DNA from 2 places in the Streptomyces sp. NPDC058534 genome. Region 1 is predicted to be linked to the other one. Evidence: riboswitches for the same ligand, from Rfam matches in the RefSeq annotation. Region 1 holds a riboswitch; the other holds the start of a gene.
What was found. A riboswitch is a leader RNA that binds a small molecule or an ion and turns the genes downstream of it on or off. The one in region 1 is predicted to bind cobalamin.
Positions count from the first base shown of each region.

Region 2: linked by a shared signal. The riboswitch ahead of ACFWR9_RS14245 (energy-coupling factor ABC transporter permease) and the one ahead of ACFWR9_RS23150 (ABC transporter substrate-binding protein) in region 1 are both predicted to bind cobalamin.

Region 1 covers NZ_JBHXNW010000038.1:25,593-30,213, reverse strand. Annotated here, with positions in the region: gene ACFWR9_RS23165 (SpoIIE family protein phosphatase) at 1-306, shown strand, start outside; gene ACFWR9_RS23160 ((2Fe-2S)-binding protein) at 316-1,002, opposite strand; gene ACFWR9_RS23155 ((2Fe-2S) ferredoxin domain-containing protein) at 1,036-1,431, opposite strand; cobalamin riboswitch at 1,494-1,618, opposite strand; cobalamin riboswitch at 1,743-1,925, shown strand; gene ACFWR9_RS23150 (ABC transporter substrate-binding protein) at 1,963-2,988, shown strand; gene ACFWR9_RS23145 (FecCD family ABC transporter permease) at 2,985-4,091, shown strand; gene ACFWR9_RS23140 (ABC transporter ATP-binding protein) at 4,088-4,621, shown strand, end outside.
Region 2 covers NZ_JBHXNW010000018.1:113,246-117,866, reverse strand. Annotated here, with positions in the region: gene ACFWR9_RS14255 (chloride channel protein) at 1-966, shown strand, start outside; gene ACFWR9_RS14250 (potassium channel family protein) at 963-1,508, shown strand; cobalamin riboswitch at 1,597-1,957, shown strand; gene ACFWR9_RS14245 (energy-coupling factor ABC transporter permease) at 1,987-2,694, shown strand; gene ACFWR9_RS14240 (energy-coupling factor ABC transporter substrate-binding protein) at 2,691-3,026, shown strand; gene cbiQ (cobalt ECF transporter T component CbiQ) at 3,027-3,776, shown strand; gene ACFWR9_RS14230 (ATP-binding cassette domain-containing protein) at 3,773-4,621, shown strand.

The sequences.
Region 1 (4,621 bases):
TGGGGCCTCGAAGAGACGGCGTTCATCACCGAGCTGATCCTCAGCGAGCTGGTCACCAACGCCATCCGGCACGCGGCCGAACCGGTGCGCGTCCGGCTGCTGCTCGACCACAGCCTGATCTGCGAGGTCTCCGACGGCAGCAGCACGGCGCCCCACCTGCGCATGGCCGCCACCACCGACGAGGGAGGCCGCGGCCTGTTCCTCGTCGCCCAGTGCGCCCGGCGCTGGGGCACTCGGTATCACGCGCAGGGCAAGGTCATCTGGACCGAACAGCCTCTGAACGCCCTCGACACCGAGGGCCGGTGACCGTCCCCGCTACCCGGCCAGGCAGCAGTCGCCGCACTTCGAGCCGTTCGGCGCGCGGTAGTAGAGACAGCAACTGCGGCGCCGGAACGTGAGATCCGGACCGGTGATCTCTCCGGTGCCCACGAGCCGTCCGGTGTTCAGCAGCTCGGTGGTGAGGCCGGTGAGCGGCTCGCGCAGTGCGGGGTGGGCCGTCAGCAGGGCGCGGGCCGCCTCGACGAGCGCCGAGGCCGCGTTGCCGTCCAGCAGTCGTGGGGCGACCTTGACGCGCAGCCCTTGGGCCAGCGCCTCCAGGTGCGCCGTCACCTGCTCGTACAGCGCGAGGGCCGGGGACGGCAGTGGGCCGGTGCGCAGACCGGCGGGGCGCGGCATGCGCAGGGCCGGTCCGTCGTCGGCCCGCTCCAGCCGGCTCAGGTCCGGGACGATCCCGTGCAGGAGTACGCAGGCCAGGGCGGGCGACCAGAGGCGGGCCGCGTGGCCGAGGTGGGCGATGGACACGCCGATCCGCGGTTCGCGCGCCCGGTGGCGGTGCGCGACGGCCTCGGCGAGGTCGGTGAAACCCCGCGAGTAGGAGAGGCCGAGCGGATGCCGGCCCGCGTCGCCGCCCCCGACGCGCAGGACGAAGAAGCCGCCGAGGGCGGCCACGTCGTGCAGGGCGGCGGTGACGTCGGCGGGCGATGCCTGGGCGTTTGCGGACACCGGGCGCTCCTCGTGCGGGTGGTGAACGCGGTATCAGGAGGCCGTAGGGCGTCGCGGGGGCGTGATGGCGTACAGGTCGAGGATGTCCGGTCGGGGTGCGACGCCGGGGCCTCCGGCGCGGACCCAGTCGGCGATGTCCTCTGTGGCGTCCGGGTCGTTGACCAGCCCCAGCCAGACGGGACGGGCGCCGGCGGCGCGGCCCGCCGCGGAGGGCTGGACGACGATCACGTTGGCCTGTTCGCACACGTCGAGGCAGTCCGACACCCGCACGGGCACCCGGGCCCGCAGACGCGCCGTCTGCGCCGCGTGGTCGACGCCGATGATCTTCGGGGTGCCGCAGCAGCAGTCCCGGCAGACGACGACCCGTGAGGGCGTCGGGTCCGCGGGTCCGGTGGGCGTCGCTTCGGCCGGGCTCGCTTCGGCGGGCATGCGGCATCGTCCCTCTCCCCGGGGAGATCCGCCCCGGTGGTCCGTCGAGGAGGCGACCGCGTGAGTCTCCTGGCTCTCGGGTCGTCGCTCGCCCCGCCCCTTCCCACCCGGTACGGGCAGTGGTCGTGTGGGGGCTCGCTCGCCGATCACAGTGGCGGGACCGCGCCGGAATCGCACCGGCTTCCTCGGGCCGCCGTCGCCCAATTGCTCCGGGCATCCTCGCATCCCGTCCCCGGAGCTGTCAGCGGGGCCCCGCCCCGTGGACGGGCACTACGTGCACGCTGAACACCCGTGCTTTGCGCCCGGCCCAAAGGAACGTAATATCGCCAGGTCATAGCCGCGACGGGAGACAGGAAGCCGGTGCGAATCCGGCACGGTCCCGCCACTGTGACCGGGCACAGCGTGCCCTCGACCTGCCCCCGCGCCCATCGGGCGGGCAGCCGGGGGCCGTCGGCCCGGGAGTCAGGACACTGGCCTGTCGCGGGCCCGATCCGAGGAGCGCGGACTCCCCAGGAGGCTTACGTGTCAGCCCTGTTCTCCCCTGCCCGACGCCGCCGGACGCTGCGCGGCACGGCCGCGGCGCTCGCCCTGTCGGCGGCCCTGGTGACCGCCGGGTGCGGCTCCTCCGACGAGGCCGGCGACGCCGGCCCGGACGGTCCGGCCTCGGCGTCCTCCCTCGCCGGTTTCCCCGTCACCATCGACAACTGCGGTGTGAGGACGACCTACGACAAGCCGCCGTCCCGGGTGGTCACCATCCACCAGCACCCCGCGGAGCTGATGCTCGCGCTCGGCCTGAAGGACCGCATGGTCGGCACCGCCTTCCCCGATTCGGCCGTCCTGCCCGAGCTGAAGAAGGACTACGAGGCGATACCCGAACTCGCCGAGCGGGAACCTTCGTTCGAGAAGATCCTCGACGCCGAGCCCGATCTCGTCTACGGCGGCTACGGCAGCGCCTTCGCCGAGAACGAGGGCCGCTCCCGCGAGGCGTTCGCCGACGCGGGCATCGACACCCACCTCAACCGCGAGTACTGCGATGAGAAGCGGGTGACGATGAAGGACACCTACGCCGAGATCCGCACCGTCGCGAGCGTCTTCGGCGTACCCGACCGGGCCGACAAGCTGATCGCCGACCTGAAGAGCCGCGTGGCCAAGGCGTCCGCCGCCGTGAAGGGCGAACCGGAGGTGCCGGTCTTCGTCTACGACAGCGGCGACAAGAGCGCCTTCACCGCGGGCGGCAAGGGCCTGGGCACCGACCTGATCCGGCTGGCCGGCGGCAAGAACGTCTTCGGCGACCTCGACGAGGTGTTCGGCGACGTCTCCTGGGAACAGGTCGTCGAGCGCAGGCCCGAGGTCATCGCCATCTACGACTACGCCGGAGCCGGCAGCGTCGAGCAGAAGAAGGAGTTCCTGCTCTCCCAGCCGGCCCTCGCCGACGTCCCCGCCGTCAGGAACAAGCGGTTCGTCGTCCTGCCGCTGACCGCGACCCTGGTCGGCATCCGGTCGGCGTACGCCGTCGGCGACCTCGCCCACGGACTGCACCCCGAGAGCTTCCGGTGACGGGCACCGCCACCGAGGCGGTCGCCGAACCGGACCCGTCGGCGCGGCCGCGCCGGGCGGGGCGTACGACCATGGCGGGAACGTCGCTCGCCCTTGCGGCCCTGCTGGTGGCCTCCGTGACGGCCGGCCTGGCCATCGGCTCGGTCCAGGTGCCGCCCGGCCAGGTCTGGGGGATCGTGACGCACGCCCTGGGCGCCGACTTCACCCAACCGGACTGGTCCCGCGCGCGGGAGACCATCGTCCTCGACGTACGAGCGCCGCGCGTCCTGCTGGGAGCGGTGACCGGTGCGGGTCTCGCGGTGGTCGGCACCGCCCTTCAGGCCCTCGTCCGCAACCCGCTCGCCGAGCCGTACCTGCTCGGCGTCTCCTCCGGCGCGTCCCTCGGGGCGGTCTCGGTCATCGTCTTCGGCGTCGGCTTCCTCGGGCCCCTGTCGCTGTCCGCCGCCGCGTTCGCCGGCGCCCTCGGCGCTCTGGTGATCGTGTACGCCACCGCCCGCACCGGCGGGCGCATCACCTCGACGCGCCTGGTCCTGTCCGGGGTGGCGATCGCGGCGGTGCTCACGGCCGTCCTCGACCTGCTGCTGCTCACCACCGACCGCGGCAACGAGGCCCGGGCGGTGCTCGCCTGGACCCTCGGCGGTCTCGGCGGCGTCAACTGGGAGACCCTGTGGCTGCCGGGTCTGGGGGTGCTGCTGGGCATCGGCGTGCTCCTGGTGCAGGCCCGCAACCTGAACCTGCTGCTGGCCGGTGAGGAGGCGGCGACGACGATGGGGCTGGACGTGGCCCGCTTCCGGGCCCGCATGTTCGTGCTGCTGTCCCTGGTCACCGGCGTACTCGTCGCCGCGTCCGGCCCGATCGGCTTCGTCGGGCTGATCCTCCCGCACGTGGTACGGCTGTTCGTCGGCGGCGACCACCGCCGGGTGCTGCCCACCGCCGCGCTCGCCGGAGCGGTCTTCCTGATCTGGGCCGACATCGCCGCACGCACCGTCGCCGCGCCCATGGAGATCCCGGTGGGCGTGCTCACCGCGCTGTGCGGCGGGCCGTTCTTCCTGTGGCTGATGCGCCGGGACGCCCGGCGCGGTACCGACCGAGGAGGGGCATGAGCGCCGCGACCGACCTGTCCGTCGAGGGCGTCACCCTCACCGCCGGAGCACGCCACCTGGTGCGCGACGTCTCCCTGACCGCCTCGGCGGGCGAGGTGATCGGCCTGGTCGGCCCCAACGGCAGCGGCAAGTCCAGCCTGCTGAGGGCCGTCTACCGCGTCCTGCGCCCGGACACCGGCACGGTCCGCGTCGACGGCGCCGACACCTGGTCGATGCCCGCGCGGCAACTCGCCCGCACGGTGGCGGCCGTGGTGCAGGACTCGGCTGCGGACTTCGACCTCGCCGTCCGGGAGGTCGTGGCCATGGGCCGCACGCCGCACAAGCGGATGCTGGCCGGGGACACGGCCGAGGACGCCGCCATCATCGACGACGCCCTCACCGCGGTGGACGCCGACCGGTTGGCCGACCGTCCCTTCGACCGGCTGTCGGGCGGCGAGCGCCAGCGGGTCCTCATCGCCCGTGCCCTCGCCCAGCGGCCGGCCCTGCTGGTCCTGGACGAGCCGACCAACCACCTCGACATCCGCCATCAG
Region 2 (4,621 bases), on a different contig from region 1:
CTAGGTGTGGTGCTGGGTCCCGAGGCCCCGCTCATGGCCGTCGGCAGCGGGCTCGCGCTGCTGGCGGTGCGGCGGACGGGCACGGGCGGCGACCAGCGGGCCGGCGCCATCCTCGCCACGGCCGGTTCCACCGCCGCGATCTCCACGATCCTCGGCGGCCCGGTGGCCGCGGCCGTACTGCTCATCGAGGGCGCGGGGCTGGCCGGGGCGCAACTGGTCGTCCTGCTGCTGCCCTGTCTGCTGGCCAGCGCCACCGGCGCCCTGGTCTTCACCGGCTTCGGGCAGTGGACCGGCCTGAAGATCGGCGCGCTCGCCCTGCACGACTTACCACCGGCCGCCAACCCGGACGCCGGTGACTTCCTGTGGGGCATCCCCACGGCGGCGCTGATCGCCGTGCTGATCACGCTGGCCCGCGAGCTGGGGCACCACACCGTCTCCTGGACCCGGCGGCACACGGCCGTCCGCACCGTGGTCTGCGCCACGGCCGTCGGGGTCTGCGTCGCCGCGTACGCGCTGATCACCGGCCGCTCCCCGGCCGAGGCGGCGCTGTCCGGCCAGGCCACCCTCGCGCAGATCGCCGCCCACCCGCACGCCTGGCCGGTGGGCGCGCTGATCGCCCTGGTCGCGTGCAAGGGGCTGGCCTGGGGCATCGCCCTTGGTAGCCTGCGCGGCGGCCCGATCTTCCCGGCGGTGCTGCTGGGCACGGCCACCGCCATGGCCTGCTCCGGGCTGCCCGGCTTCGGCGTGACCCCGGCGCTCGCCCTCGGCATCTCCGCCGCGGCGGCCGCGGTGACGGGGCTGCCGCTGTCCAGCGCGGTCCTGGCGGTGCTGCTCACGGGCGGGGACGCGTACGACCAGATGCCGCTGATCGTCACCGCGTCGGTCGTCGCCTTCGTCGTCTCCCAGGTGGTGCGCCGCACGGAACCGGAAGCGGCCCACGCCCCGACGACGGGAACGACCGGGTGACGGAGCGCCGGACCGTACAGACCCGTAACGCCTGGCGCACCGCCCGGCCCTGGGTCGTACGGGGCTGTGTCGCGGTGGCCGTGGTCGTGGCCTACTTCCTGCTCCCCCTCGACCATCTGGGCCCGCACCGGCCCGTGCTGAGCTGGGTGCTGTTCGCCCTGCTGCTGAGTGCCGTGGCCGCGCTGCTGCTCCGGCAGATCCACCACGTCCTGGTCGACCGCCCCGAGACCAGGCCCGGTGTGGTCATCACCCTGCTGATCATCCTGTCCGTGCACGTCTTCTCGGCCACGTACTACGCCCTCGCCAAGCAGCCCGGCGAGTTCACCGGCCTGCACACCCGCGTCGACGCGCTCTACTTCACGGTGGTCACGCTCGCCACGGTCGGGTACGGGGACATCACCCCGCGCGGGCAGTCGGCCCGGATCGTGACCCTGCTCCAGATCGTCTACAGCTTCGTCTTCCTCACGGCCGCCGCGACCGCGCTCAGCACGCGGGCGCGCGCCATGGTGGTCCGGCGCACGGAACGGGACCGGTCCGGCTGACGTTTCCGCAGCCCCGAGCCCTGTCCGCCCGGTCCCCGGCCGGGTCCGCGCGACAGGAGGCCCGCTTGTCACCACCCCCGTAGGAGCACTACTGTCGCCACGCCTTGGTGAACGGGAAATCCGGTGTGATGCCGGTGCGGCCCTCGCCACTGTGAATCGGGAAGTCCGGCTCCGGCCCCTTGTGGGCAGCCACTGGGTTCTAGGCCCTGTCGTCGGACTCCCGTCGTCCGCCCGGAGGGCGGGCCTCGCGGTGTCAGGTGCGTGCTCTCGGCGTGCCGGGCCCTGAGCCTCGTACTGGATGTACTTGGGTCAGGGCCCGGTGCGGCGAGAGTGCGTGCATGGCGCCGCGAGGCAGACGGGAGTCCGACGACAGGGCCTAACCCGGGAAGGCGTTGCTCGGACAGCGGTACCCGTCAGCCAGGAGACCGGCCAAGGCGCGTCGTCCATCCACGAGGTGCTGGAGAGGGTCTGCTGAGCCATGCACATAGCCGAGGGCTTTCTGCCACCGGCGCACGCGATCGCCTGGGGTGTCGCGTCCGCGCCGTTCGTCGTCCACGGAGTCCGGTCACTCACCCGTGAGGTCAGGGAGCACCCGGAGAGCACGCTGCTCCTCGGCGCCTCCGGTGCCTTCACGTTCGTCCTGTCGGCCCTGAAACTGCCCTCCGTCACCGGAAGCTGCTCCCATCCGACCGGCACCGGTCTGGGCGCCATCCTCTTCCGGCCGCCGATCATGGCGGTACTGGGCACCATCACCCTGCTCTTCCAGGCGCTGCTGCTCGCCCACGGCGGGCTGACCACGCTCGGCGCCAACGTCTTCTCCATGGCGATCGTCGGCCCCTGGGCCGGGTACGGCGTCTACCGGCTGCTGCGCCGCTGCGACGTGCCGCTGATGGTCGCCGTGTTCTTCGGGGCGTTCGTCGCCGACCTGTCCACCTACTGCGTGACCAGCGTCCAGCTGGCGCTGGCCTTCCCCGACCCGAGCAGCGGATTCGTCGGCGCGCTCGGCAAGTTCGGGTCCATCTTCGCCGTCACGCAGATCCCGCTCGCGGTCAGCGAGGGCCTGCTCACGGTGATCGTGATGCGGCTGCTGGTGCAGTCCAGCAAGGGTGAACTGACCCGGCTGGGCGTGCTGCTCACCAGGTCGGGCAAGACCACGTCCGACGAGCAGGAGGCGGTGGCCCGATGACCCGCAACGCGAAGATCAACGCCCTGTTGCTGCTCGCCGTGGCCGCGCTCGCGGTGCTGCCGCTGGTACTCGGGCTCGGCGACCACAAGGAGGAGCCGTTCGCCGGCGCGGACGCGGAGGCGGAGACGGCGATCACGGAGATCGAGCCGGACTACGAGCCGTGGTTCTCGCCACTGTACGAACCGCCGTCCGGGGAGATCGAGTCGGCGCTGTTCGCGGTGCAGGCCGCGCTCGGCGCGGGCGTGCTGGCGTACTACTTCGGTGTACGCCGGGGCCGGCGGCAGGGCGAGGAGCGGGCGGCGGCACTGCGGGATGCTCCCGAAGGGAACTGAGTGCTGCCGATCGACGCCGCGGCGCACAGCAGTCGGTGGCGCCGCCGCCATCCCGTGGACAAGGCCGTACTCGGACTGGGGCTGACCGTGCTCGCGATCTCGCTGCCGCCCTGGCCGGGCGCGGCGCTGGTGCTGGTGACGGCGCTTGCGGTGCTGCTCGGCCCGGCGGGCGTGCCCGGGCGCCGGCTGTGGCGGGCGTACCGGGTGCCGTTGGGTTTCTGTGTGACGGGCGCGCTGCCGCTGCTGGTCCAGGTCGGGGGCGCGGACGGGTTCCTGACGGTGGCTCAGGGTGGGCCGGTGCGCGCCGGTGAGCTGCTGCTGCGGACCTCGGCGGCCTCGCTCGGGGTGCTGCTGTTCGCGTTCACCACGCCGATGTCGGACCTGCTGCCCCGGCTGGTGCGGGCGGGGGTGCCCGCACCGGTCGTGGACGTGGCGCTGGTGACGTACCGGATGAGTTTCCTGCTGCTGGACTCGGTGCGTCGCATCCGGGAGGCGCAGGCCGCGCGGCTGGGGCACACCACCCGGGCCGCGACCTGGCGTTCGCTCGGCGGTCTCGGCGCCACGGCGTTCGTGCGGGCCTTCGACCGGGCGGCACGGCTCCAGTCCGGGCTGGCCGGCCGCGGTTACGACGGCACCCTGCGGGTCCTGGTGCCCGAGGCCCGCGTCTCGGTCGCCTTCACGGCGGCGAGCGGCGCGCTGCTGGCGGCGCTGGCCGCCCTCACCCTCGTACTGGAAGGGCCGCTGTCGTGAGTGGGACGAGCGAGGCGACGGCGGAGGCGCTGGTAGCTCTGCGGGGTGTGGCCTTCGCCTACGAGGAGGGCCCGGACGTGCTGACGGGGCTGGACTTCTCGGTGTGCGAGGGGCGGGCGCTGGCGCTCCTTGGCCGCAACGGCAGCGGCAAGACCACGCTGATGCGGCTGCTCAGCGGCGGACTCCGACCGCGTGCGGGGACGTTGACGCTCGACGGGGAGCCGGTGGCGTACGACCGCAAGGGGCTGACCCGGCTGCGGACCACGGTGCAGTTGGTGGTGCAGGATCCGGACGACCAGCTGTTCGCGGCCTCGGTGGGGCAGGACGTGTCCTTCGGGCCGTTGAACCTGGGCCTGCCGGACGCGGAGGTCCGGTCGCGGGTCGACGAGGCGCTCGCCGCACTGGACATCGGGGCGCTGGCCGACCGGCCGACCCATCTGCTGTCGTACGGGCAGCGCAAGCGGACGGCGATCGCGGGGGCGGTCGCGATGCGGCCCCGGGTGCTGATCCTGGACGAACCGACCGCCGGGCTCGATCCGGACGGCCAGGAGCGGCTGCTCGCCACCCTGGACCGGCTCCGCGCGGGCGGCACCACGGTGGTGATGGCCACCCACGACGTCGACCTCGCCCTGCGCTGGTCGGACGACGCCGCGCTGCTCACCCCGGACGGCGTGCGCACCGGCCCGACGGCCGCGACGCTGGCCCGCACGGATCTGCTGCGGCAGGCGGGGCTGCGGCTGCCCTGGGGCGTCGCGGCGGCCGGACTGCTGCGGGCGCGCGGTCTGTTGACGGAGACGGCGGCCGGACCGCGCACCCCGGAGGAGCTGGCCGCCCTGGCCGACTGA